DNA from 3 places in the Bowmanella yangjiangensis genome. Region 3 is predicted to be linked to each of the others. Evidence: predicted binding sites of a transcription regulator. Region 3 holds the regulator's gene; each other region holds the start of a gene.
The links. Region 3 encodes sigma-54, which starts transcription at its own class of promoters, with help from an activator protein. Its sites were predicted from a motif close to GTTGGCACGNNNNTNGNNT; they were not measured.

Region 1: a site for sigma-54 is predicted at 2,880-2,898, ahead of KJY73_RS16580 (PEP-CTERM sorting domain-containing protein). Genes of this name have one in related genera too.
Region 2: a site for sigma-54 is predicted at 2,389-2,407, ahead of glnK (P-II family nitrogen regulator). Genes of this name have one in related genera too.

Annotation. Positions count from the first base shown of each region.
Region 1 covers NZ_JAHDJU010000003.1:207,199-212,821, forward strand. Annotated here, with positions in the region: gene KJY73_RS16570 (YciI-like protein) at 16-315, shown strand; gene KJY73_RS16575 (Orn/Lys/Arg family decarboxylase) at 348-2,603, opposite strand; gene KJY73_RS16580 (PEP-CTERM sorting domain-containing protein) at 2,961-3,722, shown strand; gene KJY73_RS16585 (acetyl-CoA C-acyltransferase) at 3,795-4,970, opposite strand; gene KJY73_RS16590 (MerR family transcriptional regulator) at 5,194-5,592, shown strand; gene KJY73_RS16595 (isovaleryl-CoA dehydrogenase) at 5,589-5,623, shown strand, end outside.
Region 2 covers NZ_JAHDJU010000001.1:487,503-493,125, forward strand. Annotated here, with positions in the region: gene KJY73_RS02275 (tetratricopeptide repeat protein) at 1-401, shown strand, start outside; gene KJY73_RS02280 (M28 family peptidase) at 401-1,327, shown strand; gene KJY73_RS02285 (phospholipase A) at 1,296-2,204, opposite strand; gene glnK (P-II family nitrogen regulator) at 2,452-2,790, shown strand; gene KJY73_RS02295 (ammonium transporter) at 2,811-4,079, shown strand; gene KJY73_RS02300 (Dyp-type peroxidase) at 4,398-5,321, shown strand; gene KJY73_RS02305 (alkaline phosphatase family protein) at 5,382-5,623, opposite strand, start outside.
Region 3 covers NZ_JAHDJU010000001.1:119,069-124,691, forward strand. Annotated here, with positions in the region: gene rluF (23S rRNA pseudouridine(2604) synthase RluF) at 1-649, shown strand, start outside; gene KJY73_RS00555 (HPr family phosphocarrier protein) at 660-932, opposite strand; gene rapZ (RNase adapter RapZ) at 929-1,777, opposite strand; gene ptsN (PTS IIA-like nitrogen regulatory protein PtsN) at 1,774-2,217, opposite strand; gene hpf (ribosome hibernation promoting factor) at 2,278-2,565, opposite strand; gene KJY73_RS00575 (RNA polymerase factor sigma-54) at 2,593-4,068, opposite strand; gene lptB (LPS export ABC transporter ATP-binding protein) at 4,157-4,882, opposite strand; gene lptA (lipopolysaccharide transport periplasmic protein LptA) at 4,887-5,405, opposite strand; gene lptC (LPS export ABC transporter periplasmic protein LptC) at 5,389-5,623, opposite strand, start outside.

The DNA.
Region 1 (5,623 bases), on a different contig from region 3:
ACAAAGGAGCGCAACATGCACTATCTGCTAATCTATACCGTTGCCGACGACTATTTAGCGCGTCGCCCTATGTATCGTGACGCCCATATTCAGTTGGCTAAAGCAGCCAGTGCACGAGGTGAATTGCTGGCTGGCGGCGCACTAAGCGCGCCCACCGACCAAGCGATGCTATTATTCAAGGCTGAATCAGCCGAGACCGTTGACGACTTTGCCCGTCAAGACCCTTACGTCCAGTCTGGACTGGTGACGTCCTGGCAAGTGCGTCCCTGGAACATCGTGATAGGTGCCGGTTTACCGGCAATTAGCTTCGATTAACGCCGGGCTTGCTCACAAACCCGGCACATCCCTTACGGGTTTTTCACTACATCCACGAAGTACTCTTCCACCCCGTTGACCTGTTCGCGCACTAAACCATGCACGTCAGTTTCAAAGCCGGGGAAGCGGCGATTAAATTCACGCACAAACTTCAAATAGTTCACTATGGTTTTGTTGTACCGCTCGCCAGGAATAAGCAGTGGGATCCCCGGTGGATAAGGGGTGACCAGCATAGCGGTGATCCGCCCTTCCAGCTCGTCAATAGACACCCGCTCTACATTACGATGGGCCATATGCGACCAGGCATCGGCAGGTGTCATGGCCGGAATAAAGTCAGATAAATACATATCTTTGGTAATTCGGGCCACATCAAACTCTTTGTAAACCTGATGGATTTGCTGGCAAAGATCCTTCAGACCGACCCGCTCGTAGCGAGGATGCTTAGCAGCAAACTCCGGCATTACGCGCCAAAGTGGCAGGTTTTGGTCATGATCATCTTTAAACTGCTGCAATTCCGTAACCATGGAGTTCCAACGACCTTTGGTAATGCCGATGGTAAACATAATAAAGAAGGAATACAGGCCGGTCTTTTCAATGATGATGTTATGTTCGGCCAGGTAGCGGGTCACAATCGCGGCCGGAATACCAAATTCATCAAAGCGCCCGTCCATATCCAATCCGGGGGTGATAATAGTCGCCTTGATGGGGTCAAGCATATTAAAGCCGGTGGCAATATTGCCGAAACCGTGCCATTCATCAGACTCTTTAATAACCCAATCTTCCTGCTTTGGCTCACCGTCGCCTGGCAGTTCATCCGGCCCCCACACCTTAAACCACCAGTCTTCACCAAACTCGTCATCCACCTGACGCATGGCATGGCGAAAATCTATGGCTTCGGTAAGTGACTCCTGCACCAGGGTGCGCCCCCCCGGCGGCTCCATCATAGCCGCTGCCACATCGCAAGAAGCGATAATGGCATATTGCGGACTGGTGGAAGAATGCATCAGATAGGATTCATTAAAGCGGTGTTTATCCAGCTTACGGGTATCGCTGTCCTGCACCAGAATTTGTGAGGCCTGAGAAAGGCCAGCCAGCAACTTATGGGTGGACTGCGTAGCGAACACTAGTGGATCGCTGGAACGAGGACGGTCCTGAGCAATCGCATGCATATTATGATAAAGCTCATGGAAGGCCGCATGCGGCAGCCAAGCCTCATCAAAGTGCAACGTATCAATAGCGTCGCCCAGTACGTCTTTAATTTCTTCAACATTGTAAACAATGCCGTCATAGGTGCTTTGGGTGATAGTCAGAATTCTGGGCTTCTTGTTGGCCGCATTCCGGGCAAATGGGTTAGCGGCAATCTTCTTGGCGATGGTTTCAGGCAAAAATTCTGACTTAGGAATGGGCCCGATAATGCCGTAATGGTTGCGGGTGGGCATTAAAAACACCGGAATGGCGCCCGTCATGATGATCGAATGCAGAATCGACTTATGGCAGTTTCTGTCCACCACCACAATATCCCCTGGTGCGACAGTACTGTGCCAGACAATCTTGTTGGAGGTTGAGGTGCCGTTAGTCACAAAGAACAAATGGTCGCAGCCAAAGATTCTGGCAGCGTTCTGCTCACTGTCCGCTACCGGGCCAGTGTGATCAAGCAGTTGGCCCAGTTCGTCTACCGAGTTACAAACATCGGCGCGCAGCATATTCTCACCAAAAAACTGATGGAACATTTGCCCGACGGGGCTTTTCAAAAACGCCACTCCCCCGGAATGTCCGGGGCAGTGCCAGGAATAGGAGCTGTCGCTGGCGTACTCCATCAGAGCATTAAAGAAAGGCGGCGCCAGGGCGTTCAGGTATTTTTTCGCCTCTCGAATGATATGCCTGGCCACAAACTCCGGCGTATCTTCGAACATATGAATAAAACCGTGTAGCTCGCGCAGAATATCATTGGAAAAATGTCGTGCGGTTTTGGTTTCACCATACAAAAAGATGGGAATATGCGCATTATGGCGGCGAACTTCGCGGATAAAGCGCTTTATCGCCATCAAGGCTTTAGCCACAGTTTCATCCGTACCGTCTTCGAATTCTTCATCATCAATAGACACAATAAAACAGGACGCCCGGCTGGATTGCTGGGCAAAGGAGGTTAAATCTCCATAGCTGGTAAAGCCCACCACTTCCATACCTTCTTTATCAATGGCGGTAGCCAGGTCACGAATAGCAGAGCCGGAGATATTTTCAGAACGAAAATCTTCATCAATGATGACAATAGGAAAACGAAACTTCATCGAAGATCCAAGGACAATAAATGATGCTGCCCAGTATAGCCTTGTCTGCGGCTTTTACAGATAGCTTGCGGGTAAGTATTTAATAAATTTGCATAAAAACACGACGAGCAGACAGCTAAAAAGCCTGGAAAAACCGCAACACCCGACGCATCAGGCATCTCAACACCTTCTTCGAGACAAGCTAAAACTCCACGACAAGCCTGTCTGTTTTTTATACACAAAAATAACCCACCCCAAAGAAGAAAATATATCCTTTTGATTTAAAAGATAATTATTCATGGCTCAAGATTTGCTTGAACGAGCGTACCAACTAGCAGTGAAAAATAAGGTTGGTCATAACCCTTCAAGGAGAAATTAATGATTCCAATTAATCATCCAAGCAAACTGGGTATCGGACTTGTCGCTTATCTGATTCTTCACTCATCACTGGCCATGGCCGACTTCATTCCTTTTGAGATAAGAGGTACCCCTATCATCAATGACAGCGGCACGCAGGTTGAATTCATCATTGATAACCCAGGTGACAAGGCTGCACTGGGCTCCAATGATATTAATGGTGCCACACTGGGTCAGATTACCAACCTCAGCATAGACAGATTGGACGATGTAACACGCTTTGCCCCAGGGAGTGGCCCGGCAACCGGCCCATACCTTAACTTCTGGATTACCGACGGGTTGGGAAACTTTGCGGTGGTGGCCAATGAACCGTCCAATCCGGCATTTCAGGCGCTTTATAATGATGGTTACTCACTGAACTTCGCCGATTTGAGTGATAAAGCCGCTAAGCTGTATGAAAATGCCGATATGACGTGGCTTCCCAACAACGGTATCGGCTTGACCTTTGCCGACCTCGCCAGCTTTACCATACAAGCGCCAACCGTCGCTGAGCTTTTGGCAGGTTGGGCCGGCTTGGGTTCTGGTGCACCGCGCGAACTGTTAACCAACATGGCTTATGGTGTGAATTGGGTGTTTGGTGACACCCTGGCAAACTATGTATCAGGCGATGACGGTTATATTGTGGCAAATGCCCGGGCAGCAGCGGGTATACCTGAGCCTGCGACCTGGCTGGTGTTTTTAGCAGGTATCGCGTCGATACAGAGATTGAGACGAAAAAGCTAGAATGAACCAAAGTCAGAGGGGACCATATGGTCCCCTCTTATTCTCTAGCCTTCGCGAATGCGGCATGCTTGCTTAGCAAAGCTCCACAGCCATGGCCGTGGCTTCACCGCCGCCAATACACAAAGAGGCCATACCGCGTTTCAGGCCGCGGTTTTTCATAGCGTGGATCAAGGTCACCAGAATACGGGCACCAGAAGCACCTATGGGATGGCCCAGGGCGCATGCACCGCCATTCACGTTAACCTTGGCTTCATCCAGATCCAACTGACGGATAGCCAGCATGGTGACCATGGCAAAGGCTTCATTGATTTCGAACAGGTCCACATCACCAGCCTGCCAGCCCAGTTTATCCAGCAGTTTTTGCATAGCGCCAACCGGGGCAACAGTAAAATTCTCCGGCTCAATGGAATGCGTGCTGTGACCTAAAATACGCGCCAGAGGCTTATACCCCTGAGCCAGCGCGTCAGATTCACGCATGACCACCAGGGCCGCCGCACCATCAGAAATAGAGCTGGAGTTGGCCGCAGTGATAGTGCCGTCCTTTTTGAAGGCTGGCCTTAAATTGGGGATTTTTTCCGGCATTGCATTGCCCGGCCCTTCGTCCTGGCTGACCTCAACCTCCCCTTTACGGGTGCTGACAGTCACGGCACAGATTTCATTGGCAAAGGCACCAGACTCAATAGCCAGTTTGGCTTTTGAAAGCGAAGATAAGGCGAAGGCGTCCATTTTTTCTCGGGTCAGATCTTCTTTATCTGCTGTATCCTGGGCAAAGCACCCCATCGCCTTACCATCATAGGCATTTTCCAGGCCGTCCAGCATCATATGATCCAGTACCTGACCATGCCCCATGCGGTAACCACTGCGCGCTTTAGGCAACAGGTAAGGTGCGTTGCTCATGCTTTCCATACCACCAGCAACAGCGGTGTTGATGGAACCCGCTTTGATCAGGTCATGCGCCAGCATCACTGCCTTCATTCCCGAGCCACAAACCTTATTGATGGTAGTTACGCCGGCTGACAGAGGCAATCCCGCTTTTATCGCCGCCTGACGAGCTGGTGACTGGCCAAGGCCTGCTGGCAGTACGCAGCCCATAATCACTTCGTCTACCTGCACACCGTTCACTTCGCCCACCGCTGCGGCGATAGCCTTTGCGCCCAGTTCAGTGGCACTGAGTGACGACAAGCTGCCCACAAAGCCGCCCATTGGCGTGCGCTGGGCCGCGACTATTACGATTGAATCCTGACTCATATCGGTTCCTCTTATATTGGGTACAAGGTCAGCGCTGACCATCTGCGGTTCAGTTTACTGTAGACAATGGCATGGCGACCATAGACCTAACGTACAGCATATTGAACAGTTCACCTCAGATGCGGCCTTAGCAAATCGGCATCTTCGACACGGGGTTGTTGACGCCTTGTTAGTGTTACTTTACCTTTAGGTTAACTTACAGCTTACGTAAACGTAAAGTAGCATGACCACGACGACCACATACAGTATTGGCGAACTGGCAAAAGAATTTGACATTACCCCTCGCTCTATCCGTTTTTATGAAGAGCAAGGCCTGCTGGAGCCTGAGCGTAATGGCCAGGTACGCATCTACCACAATAAGGACCGGGTGCGCCTGAAGTTAATTCTGCGCGGTAAGCGACTGGGCTTTTCCCTGGCAGAAACCAAAACCCTGTTTAACCTTTACGACAGCGATCAGAATTCAAAATCTCAGAACCAGCTAGTACTGGAAATGATTACCGACAAGCGTGCGGTGCTAAACCAACAATTAGAAGATATCCGCATGCTGATGACTGAACTGGATGATCTAGAAGAGCGTTGCCGCGCCGAGCTGGAACAACAATTAAGAGGAAAACTCGCATGAATGCCCCCTACCCTACATTGAACTTCGATCT
Region 2 (5,623 bases), 370 kb from region 3:
AAGCAGAACTGAGTTATCAACGGGCTATACAGCTGGAAGGAAGCCGCAGTGCCAAGGAGAATTTGGCGGTGATTTATAACCTGACCGGCAGAGAGAAACAGGCCGCTCTGATTATGCAAGAGTTGGAGCAACAACGCGCTAATAACCCTTACTATCATTATTTGCTGGGTGAACAGGAGTATGAGCTGGCCCATTGGCGTGCAGCCATTGGCCACTATCGTCGGGCCATAGAGCTTAATCGTCAGCAGCATGAGTTTTATTTTGGTTTAGCTAAAGCCTATTACGAAATGGGAGATTTGGCCCTGACAGAACGTTATCTCAAGCTGGCTAAAAGGCGCTCCGTTAATGATCATGACGAGCATCGTTACCAAAGTAAGCTGAATTTGCTTACGAAACTTTGATGCGCTGGTCAGGCTTTACCTTACTGTTGTTTGGACTGGTTTCACCTACTTTTGCTGATGAACTGCTATGGCGTCATTTGCAGGTGTTAAGCAGTGACGAGATGGAAGGGCGGCGAACTGGCAGCCATGGCGCAGAGCTGGCCCGTTCTTACATTAAACAGGTATTTACCGACCTCGGATTACGTACTTTTCATAACAGCTATGAGATGCCATTCACACATCATTTTGTGATAGGCCAGTTATCTGGTGTCAACCTGGTCGGTTGGTTGCCAGGCAAAGGCTATCCCGAACGTTTTATTGTGGTCTGTGCTCACTATGATCATTTAGGTAAACAAGGCCATCGTATTTTCAATGGGGCCGATGACAATGCCTCGGGAGTCGCGGTATTGCTCTATCTGGCTGCGGCACTGAAGACTCAGCCTGCTGAACATTCTGTTATATTTCTTGCCACAGACGCAGAAGAGAAAGGTTTGTACGGTGCCCGAGCTTTTGTTGATGCTCCACCGGTAACGCTTTCGTCAATGGTGGTTAACCTGAATCTGGATATGCTGGGTTATGGCGGCAGTGGTAATAAGCTGTGGGTAGGAGGAAGCAAAAAACATCCTCAACTGCTCCCTGCCGTGAATGCGAGTATAGGGTTAGCGCCGCTAAGGCTGAAAACCGGGGTGGAAGGCATTGCCAGGGGCTATCGCAGCAGGGCTTGGATTGACTACGATCGCGCTAGTGATCACGCAGTTTTCGGTCAGGCTGGCATTCCCTATTTATATCTGGGGGTGGGGGAGCATCGCTTTTATCACACTGAAGAAGATGAGATTGAACGTATCGATAGGGACTATTTTAGCAAGGCGGCCGAAACCGCCTTGATTGTGCTTAGACAGCTTGACCAGCTACTTGTTAAAAGTACGCCAGTTGAATCCCTAAACTGATGCGTTGCTGGTGGCGATTGTAGTCAATAAGTGAGTCCCCATAACCATTAAAGTATTGCAACAGGACTTCGTACCTATTGTTCAGCGGATAGGTCAGATTCAGTTCTATGCTGCCTTTGTTGTCGCTGGTTTTTAGGTTATTGCGGATCATTGTCATCAGCTTGAAGTTGCCCATTTGGGTGCCATAACCTACCTCCATATGACCCAGAAAATGAGTAATATCGGGATTATCATCTCCTCTTGGATCCAGCGGGTCGTCCTTCTTATCCTCTTTGATCCTATACCAGGCCCGCAGGTAGTAGAACGAGTCTTCATCGGAAAATAACAGCGAGCCATAAATACGGTTCCAACTGCGTGAGCGCAGCTGATTCTGACCATTTGACTGGTGTTCAATACCAACTTGGGCGAGATTAAAGCGGTAGCCCAGCAGTTTTAAATCAGTATCAAAGTTATAAAACACTTCAGGCTGATAATTGGTTTCCCTGAAAGGCTTAGAAATTTCACTGTTATATACTTGCCAATGCGATTTGGCGGTGAAGCCAAAGTAAACCCCCTCAAGGCTCTGCTGTTCATCAGGGCGATAGACCGGCATTTTTACACTGATTTGGAATTTTGCTTCCATATGATCGATATTGCCCTGGCTAAAGCCATCATCGCCCAGTTGATTGGGATTCTTTTGATAACTGACAGGTAACAAAAAGTTAGGCTTATGCTGGGTAATGGCGTATGGGTTGACCAAGGCTGCTTTGTCTGACACCAGTCGCTCTGTTACCAGTGTTTGCTGGTCTTCATCAGGGGCGGGGGGCTCTGTCGACTCTGTCTGGCTAAATGCCATAGTGTGAAAAAAACCAAGTATCAGTAGACAGCTACGCTTCACGACGATTTCCTTGTTTATAGACTGCGTGCCGCATCAGTTTACCCCAACGGACTGGCGCGATGAACCTGATTCTCTCATGCACTCCGTTGGTGCATTTTTATACTCCAGCACACTGATGGTGCAATTTATCTTCACTTTACTCAGTCGTATTTTTGTAACCAATTGATTTTATTTGGATAAATCAGATGGCACGGCATTTGTTTAGCTAACTGGGTCGACACATAACAATTATCTCAGGAGCAACAAGATGAAATTAGTCAGTGCCATCATCAAGCCATTTAAGCTTGATGATGTTCGAGAAGCGATTTCAGAAATCGGCATTGATGGCCTGACCGTGACAGAAGTTAAAGGCTTCGGGCGGCAAAAAGGACATACCGAACTGTATCGTGGTGCAGAGTATCAGGTGGATTTTCTGCCTAAGGTCAAACTGGATATAGCTGTACAGGATGATCACGTTGACCGACTGGTGGAAGCCATTGTTGGTGCGGCGAAAACCGGCAAGATTGGTGACGGTAAGGTATTTGTCTTTGACCTTGAGCATGCCGTCAGGATCCGTACTGGTGAAACTGACAACGACGCCATTTAACCGAAGTAGGAGACGATAACGTGGAACAATCATTTCACCTTCAGTATGCGCTAGACACTTTTTACTTCTTGGTTTGTGGTGCCTTGGTTATGTGGATGGCGGCCGGCTTTGCCATGTTGGAAGCGGGTTTGGTTCGTGCCAAAAACACGACCGAAATTTTGACCAAGAACGTCGCTTTGTTTGCCATCGCTTGCATTATGTATCTGGTTTGCGGTTACGCCATCATGTATGACGGTGAGCTGTTTCTGGCCGGTATCGGCAGTGTGGATGTGACCTCAACCTTAGGTGAGTTTGCCGGACGTGAGGATGGCTTCGAGGGCGGCGCAATCTATGCAAAAGCCTCTGATTTCTTCTTTCAGGTGGTATTTGTCGCCACTGCCATGAGCATAGTCTCCGGTGCGGTTGCTGAACGCATGAAGCTGTGGGCTTTCTTGTTGTTTGCGGTGGCAATGACGGGCTTTATCTATCCATTGGAAGGTAGCTGGACCTGGGGTGGTCAGGCGGTGTTTGGTATGTACGTTCTGGGCGATATGGGCTTCTCAGACTTTGCCGGCTCGGGCATCGTTCACTTAGCCGGTGCTGCTGCTGCGCTTGCCGGTGTGCTGCTACTTGGTGCGCGTAAGGGCAAGTACACCAAGGACGGCAAAATTAATGCTATCCCCGGTTCAAACCTGCCATTGGCAACTCTGGGTACCTTTATCCTGTGGATGGGCTGGTTTGGCTTTAACGGTGGTTCGGTTTTGAAACTGGGCGATATTGCCAATGCCAACTCGGTGGCCATGGTGTTTTTGAATACCAACGCGGCGGCAGCAGCAGGTGCGGTGGCTGCATTGATTCTGGCTAAGGTGCTGTTTAAGAAAGCAGATCTGACCATGGTGTTAAACGGTGCGCTGGCTGGACTGGTTGCCATTACGGCCGAGCCTTCCACACCAACTGCCTTGCAGGCCAGCCTGTTTGGGGCAATTGGCGGTGTGTTGGTGGTGTTCTCCATTATTGCTCTGGATAAACTGAAAATCGATGACCCGGTAGGCGCCATCTCTGTGCATGGAACGGCAGGATTATTTGGATTGCTGATAGTACCGCTGACCAACGATGGCTCAACTTTTGTCGGTCAAATTATGGGCGCTGCTACTATCTTCATCTGGGTATTTGGCGCCAGTCTGGTGGTATGGGGCGTACTCAAAGCGCTGATGGGGATCCGTGTCAGTGAAGAAGATGAGTATCAAGGGCTGGATATGGTGGACTGCGGATTGGAAGCCTATCCGGATTTCACTGGCTCACGTAAGTAAGGGATTTGGGGTCAGAGCCGGATAAAAACAACAATAAGCTCTGACCCTCACTGCGTTCTCTTAGGGGAACATCTGCCAGTCATGCTGGCTAACTTTTCCACTGTGTCCTTTGCCCCGGCGTTTGTCGGGGCTTTTTTTATGTGGATTCTGGCGTATATTATGTCGAATTATCTGAAAAGCAGTGCAATGACATTATTTTCAACAAGTTGCACCCATTTACAGGCTGTTGATACATATCTGACAGTATGAGGTTGGCGGGAAAGAGAACAGCAGATTCTCAACCGTCTGACCTTCATTCGGGGAATGAAGAGGAACCACATGTCGCAACCGCAAAAGGGTATCTGTGCAGAGCCCAACCTGCATGCGCTATATCTGCTATTTAACGTCACCGACGACGATACTGGTTTGATACGCCGCAAATTGGCTAAGATTCTCGATGTTTTCGAACATTATGATGAAGAACACTATGAAGCCATGGTGTCGGGAGTGGTAGCCGTCGGTAGCAGCTACTGGATGGATTTATATCCCGGCCTTAACCCCAAGGAACTCTCACCTTTTCCGAATCTGGCCTGCGAAGATCGCCAGGCGCCGGTGGTGCCCTGTGACTTGTTTATCCAGATTCGCGCAGATCGAGCGGATATCTGTCATGCCGTGGGTGTGGAAGTCTATGAGCTACTGAAAGATCAGGCCGAACTTGTCGAGCAAACCAAAGGATTCCGCTATCTGGATGGGCGTGACTTACTTGGTTTTGTCGAAGGCGGTAACAATCCAAAAGGTATGAAGAAGCTGGCGGTGGCGATAGTGGGGGATGACGATCCTGACTTTGCCGGTGGCAGTTATGTGCACGTGCAACGCTACCGTCACGACATGGACAGGTGGAACAGAGTCAATATTGCCGAACAGGAAGTGATCATCGGGCGCACTAAAGAAGATGATGTGGAATTTCCACTGGAAGATAGGGTGTTATACAGCCATAGCACCCGGACCAATCTGGTTGCTACGACCGGACGCCCTATAGAGATCTTGCGGCAAAGCATGCCATATGGCGATATGCAAAATCAGGGGCTGTTTTTCGTATCATGCTGCAAGAGCCCTAAGCCTTTTATGCAGATATTGCACAGTCGAATAGTCGGGGACAGGCAAGGCAACTATGACCGTTTACTGGACTACAGTGTGCCCGAAACCGGCGCGGCGTTTTTTGCACCCTCTGTTCAGTTCATTAAAAAAGAGGCTAGACGCTAAGCTAAGTCAATAGTGCAATGATGGAGCATAAAAAAGGGCATTCAAGATGCCCTTTTTCAATTATTTAGCCAGTGATACCACTTCGTCCAGTGGCTGCCCAGTGGATTTATCCGGGTAGGTAATCTTCATCAGCGCAGATAAGGTGACTGCCACATCTTCAGGTGAAACCTGACGACTGATGCTGCGAGGTTTGACTTTCCAGCCGGTGAAGAATACCGGTACATGGGTGTCATATTTATACGGTGAGCCGTGTGTGGCTGCTGAGTATCCCTCGAACATGCTGGAAGGTGACTGAACTAAGA
Region 3 (5,623 bases):
AAAACGGGTGACTATTAATGGTCAGATCCCGGAGTTAGGCACCAAGGTGATGCCTGGCGACCAAGTTGCGGTGGATGGCAAAGGTGTGGGCGCCAGTGCCATGGATAAGTCTGATCGCACTTATATTGCCTACAACAAACCTGTCGGTGTTATCTGCACCACAGAGCGCGGTGTGCGCGGCAATATTGTCGATGCTATTCGTCATCGGCAGCGCATTTTTCCCATCGGCCGTCTGGATAAAGACTCTGAAGGGCTGATTTTCCTGACTACGGACGGCGATATCGTCAACAAGATCTTGCGGGCAGGCAACGAACACGAAAAAGAGTATGTGGTGACGGTGAACCAGCCGGTCAGTGAGCGATTTACCCGACAAATGAGTCAGGGTGTGCCGATTCTGGGTACGGTGACCAAGCCTTGCAAAGTAAAAGCTACCGGGCGTTTTTCATTTCGTATCATTCTGACGCAGGGCCTGAACAGACAGATTCGACGTATGTGCGAGTTCCTCGGTTATGAGGTGGTCAGTTTGAAACGCGTGCGTATTATGAATGTTGAGCTGGGGAATTTAAGACCAGGCCAGTGGCGAGACCTGTCTGATAGTGAAATGGCTGAGATTAATCAGGCAATTACCCATTCGAAGAAAACGGCCTGAGTGAACAACCTTATTCCGCTTCGTTGAATTTTTGCTGGATGAGTTGTTCAACTGCTGACAGCGCGGCTTGTGCATCCTGACCTTCGCTGATCACCACGACTTCCTTGCCCATACTGCTTTCCAGCATCATCAGCCCCAGCACGCTGGTGGCTGAGGCGGACTTTTCACCTTGTACCAGGGTGACCTGGGCATCGAATTGCACCGCCAGTTTAGCCAGCTGAGTAGCTGCTCTGGCGTGCAGGCCCAGCTTGTTCTGAATCAGCAGGGTCTTTTCTAATTTCATTTGCGTGATAACTCTCTGTGACGGATCTGCACATCCGGATGCACGGCCCTAAAGGTTTTTGCCAGACTCTCTGCCACAAAAACAGAACGATGCTGGCCACCGGTACAACCAATGGCAATAGTCACATAGCTGCGGTTATTCCGCTCCAGATGCGGTAACCAAGTGGATATCAGGTTCTGTATCTGCCAGATAAACTTGGTGACAATGGCCTGCGAACCCAGAAAAGCTTCAACCTGAGGGTCTAAGCCGGTGAGATTCTTAAGTTCCGGCTCCCAATGGGGATTGGGCAGGAAACGCGCATCAAACACATAATCAGCATCCTTGGGAATGCCATGCTTAAAACCAAAGGATTCAAATACCAGCACCAGGCGCGAGCTTTTCTTGCCCAGAATACGTTCTCGAACCAGCTCGGCCAGTTGATGTACTGACAGTTCACCGGTATCGATATACAAATCGGCTCTTTCGATTATCGGGCCGAGCAGCACCGACTCAGACTGAATGGCATCTGTCAGTGACTTACTGTGCTTGGACAAGGGGTGCAAACGACGGGTTTCGCTAAAGCGCTTAATCAGTACATCATCACTGGCGTCGAGATAGAGAATGGTTAACTCCCAGGTCGACGGCAGATAGTCGAGAATTTCGACCAGTTCTTCCGGGTCCTTGGGCAGATTGCGCACATCAATACTAACGGCCACCTGATCATATTCGTCCACCACAGTATGGGTGAGGGTAGGGAGCAGGTTAACGGGAATATTGTCTACACAGTAATAACCAAGATCTTCCAGCGCTCTGAGTACAATAGATTTCCCTGAGCCGGAACGACCACTGATGATGATGAGTTTCACACTATAGCCTCAAATAGTTCCTGATTTGATTGGGCGTGACGCAGTTTTTTTACCGTTTCCTTGTCATTCAATTTGGCGGCAATGGTGGCCAGGGTTTGTAAATGCCCTTGTGCCTGGTCCTCGGGGACCAATATAGCGAAAAATATGTCGACCGGTTGGTTGTCTATCGCTTCAAATGCGACCCCTGGCTGACTGGTAACCAATATTGCGGTTACATTACTCAGGCCGGCTAAGCGTCCGTGAGGAATGGCAATACCACAACCAATGCCTGTACTACCCATCTTTTCCCGGTTAAGTAAGCTAGTCAGAATGGCATCCTGGCCTATATCCGGAAGGTGTTGGGCGGCAATATCACTAATGGATTCCAGAATGCGTTTTTTGCTGGAGCCTTGTACTGCACATACAGTGCGGTCTGGGGTGAGGATGTCTTTGATTTCCATTTTGCGTTTTTTGTCTGTGTGGCCATAAACAGGCTAAGCCTGTTTATGGCATCAGTGGGCCTAATGGCGTTTCATCTTTTCCTTATGCTTGAGCACCTGGCGATCAAGCTTATCGATAAGACTATCAATGGCAGCATACATATCAGTATGTTCGGAAATAGCAAAGACTTCGGTACCGTTCAAATGTAATGTAGCCTCCGCTTTCTGGTTCAGCTTTTCGACATTCAGAATGACATGAACATTATTAATGTGATCGAAGTGTCTCTCCAACTTAGTAAATTTACTATCAACGTAGTCGCGAAGAGAATCGGTGATTTCAACGTGATGACCAGTAAGGTTGATTTGCATAGTGCCTCTTCCTTTTGTTGGCGAGTCTTACAGCAGACTCTTGCGTTGGTTAGATGGGGGAATCGATAGTGATTCCCGGTACTTGGCGATTGTTCGCCGGGCAACCATAATGCCTTGGTCGGCTAACAACTGCGCAATTTTGCTATCACTAAGTGGCTTGGCAGGTTTTTCTGCCGCCACCAGTTTCTTAATCAGAGCTCGAATAGCGGTAGATGAACATTCCCCGCCGCTTTCGGTTGCTACGTGGCTGGAGAAGAAATACTTCAGCTCATAAATGCCGCGTGGCGTATGCATATATTTCTGTGTGGTTACCCTGGAAATGGTGGACTCATGCATATCTACCATTTCTGCCACATCGTTCAATACCATAGGCTTCATGGCTTCTGGGCCGTATTCAAAGAAGCCCTGTTGCTGCTGAACAATACAGTTAGCGACCTTCAGTAAGGTGTCATTGCGGCTTTCCAGACTTTTGATAAACCATTTCGCTTCTTGCATGTGCGAGCGAATAAACTGGCTGTCGCTGGAATTGCGCGCATTGCGGCTCATGGCGGCATACTGCTGGTTAATACTCAGCTTAGGTAAGCTGTCAGGGTTCAGCTCTACTATCCAGCGCCCATTTTTCTTGGCAACAGATACGTCCGGTATAACGTATTCCGGTTCGCTGGTGACAATGGCGCTACCAGGGCGTGGATTGAGCGTTTGCAGTAACCGCAGTGCTTCGCGTAATTCTTCTTCTTTAAGACGCGCTTTGCGCATCAGAGTTCGGTAATCTTTGGCAGCCAGCAGATCGCTATATTCATTAATCAATGCTTTGGCTTCTTCCAGCCAAGGCGTGTCCGGTGCAAATTGACGCAACTGCACCAGCAGACATTCCTGCACTGAACGGGAGCCTACCCCAACCGGATCAAACATTTGAATGCGCTTCAGTACACACTCAATTTCATCCAGTTCTACCTCTTCGTTTTCAATATCCAGGCTTTGCAGGATATCTTCGGTACTGACTGTCAGGTATCCAGACTCATCAATACTATCGATAATGGCAATGGCAATGGCAGCATCGGTTTCACTGAAAGGGGTCAGACGCATCTGCCAAAGCAGGTGATCCTGAATATTGTCAGAGGTTTCCCCCTGGTAAATGGCATCATCATCACTGGCTGTAGAAGACGAAGCGGGGGCCGAAGAGGCGCTGTAGTATTCATCCCAAGTGGTATCTACGGGTAACTCATCGGGCAGTTCCTGCTTTTCCAATGCGTCGCCGGCTTCCAGGCTCTCGCTGTGCTCGCCATTAGAAAGAGATTCATTGTCGGGACTATTTAAATCCTGCACGTCTCCGGCAGAGAAGTCCTGTCCGTCATCCGCTTCCAACAATGGGTTGGAGTCCAGGGCTTCCTGGATTTCCTGCTGTAGATCCAGCGTGGACAACTGAAGCAGGCGGATGGCCTGTTGCAGTTGCGGCGTCATAGTGAGCTGCTGGCTGAATTTTAGTTGTAATGCGGGCTTCATCTACTTCTTATTATGTTCCAATGGCCTTTCAAGATATTGATATGGGCGTTTTAGCAAAGGTCAAGGTACCCTGCGGCATACGCCTTAACTATAGCCTGAATTGTTCTCCGAGGTATACATCTCTCACCTGCTTGTCATTCAACACCTGTTCGGCGCTGCCTTCGGCGATTAATTCACCATGGCTGACAATATAGGCTTTCTCACACACATCCAGGGTTTCACGAACATTGTGGTCGGTGATCAGAACGCCGATTCCTCTGTCTTTGAGATGATGGATAATCTTTTTAATATCGCTGACAGAGATAGGGTCGACACCGGCAAAAGGTTCATCTAACAAAATAAAGCGAGGATTGGCAGACAAGGCTCTGGCAATTTCAACCCTGCGCCTTTCACCGCCGGATAAGCTCATGCCGGTGCTATGCCGGATATGGTTAATATTGAACTCATCCAACAGAGCGTCGGCTTCTTGCTCGCGTTGTTCCTGATTCAGCTCTTTACGTGTTTCCAAAATAGCCATCAGGTTTTGATATACCGTCAACTTGCGAAAAATGGATGATTCCTGTGGCAAATAACCTATGCCACGACGAGCTCGAACGTGCATAGGTTCGTGGCTGAGTTCTTCGTCGTCGATAAAAATTTGGCCTTTATCCATGGGCACCAAGCCAACAATCATATAGAAAGAGGTTGTCTTACCCGCACCATTGGGTCCCAGCAGACCAACTATCTGTCCGGCGCTGACTTGCAAACTGACATCACGCACCACCTGGCGGTTTTTGTAGCTTTTGGCCAGATGTGAGGCCTTCAAGGTGGGCATGCTGTTACTTCTCCTGCACGGGTTTTTTCTTCGGTTCAGGCTGGAATATTGTCTCTACGCGACCATCTCCGTCATCTGAACCTTGGGCAACCAACTGCTCTTTCTCCATGTTGAATTCGATTTTATCACCGCTGACACTGCTACTGTTTTGATGTAGCTCAGCATTTCCGCTAAGCGTCAGTGTGCGTTTTTCTACATGGTATTCGATATGGTTTGCCAACGCTCGAATGCGACTACCATCTGCCATGGTTTGCTGATATTCGGCAGGATTACCGCGGGCGATAAAAATTTCCCGGCCTTTACCCTGCTCGGCATTTACTTCCACTTCACCCGCTTCAATGCTGAGTGAACCCTGAGTGATTTTTACATCTTCCCGAAAGATGGAGATTTTGTTGATGCCATCTCCGGACTGGAATTTAGAGGCCACTCGGATGGGTTCATTGAAGTCCTGATTGATGGCATTGGCAGCGGCGCTGATTAGCAAGGCGGTCAGCAGCAGGTTCAGTTTAGTTGTCTTTGCCATAGATGGTCTCTACGTGATCCAGTAATTCAAATTGTTTGTTATTCATATCAGCACTAAAACCATTGCCGCGAATGGTGTAATTGACGCCTGAAATAGTCACGGGCTGGTCTGAATGCATGATCTTGTTGTTGAGATCGATTTCAATAAAGCTGGTATTGATGGTTTGTAAAATGCCGTCTTCACTGAGACTGCGGATCTCAACATTGGTTTCCAATTGG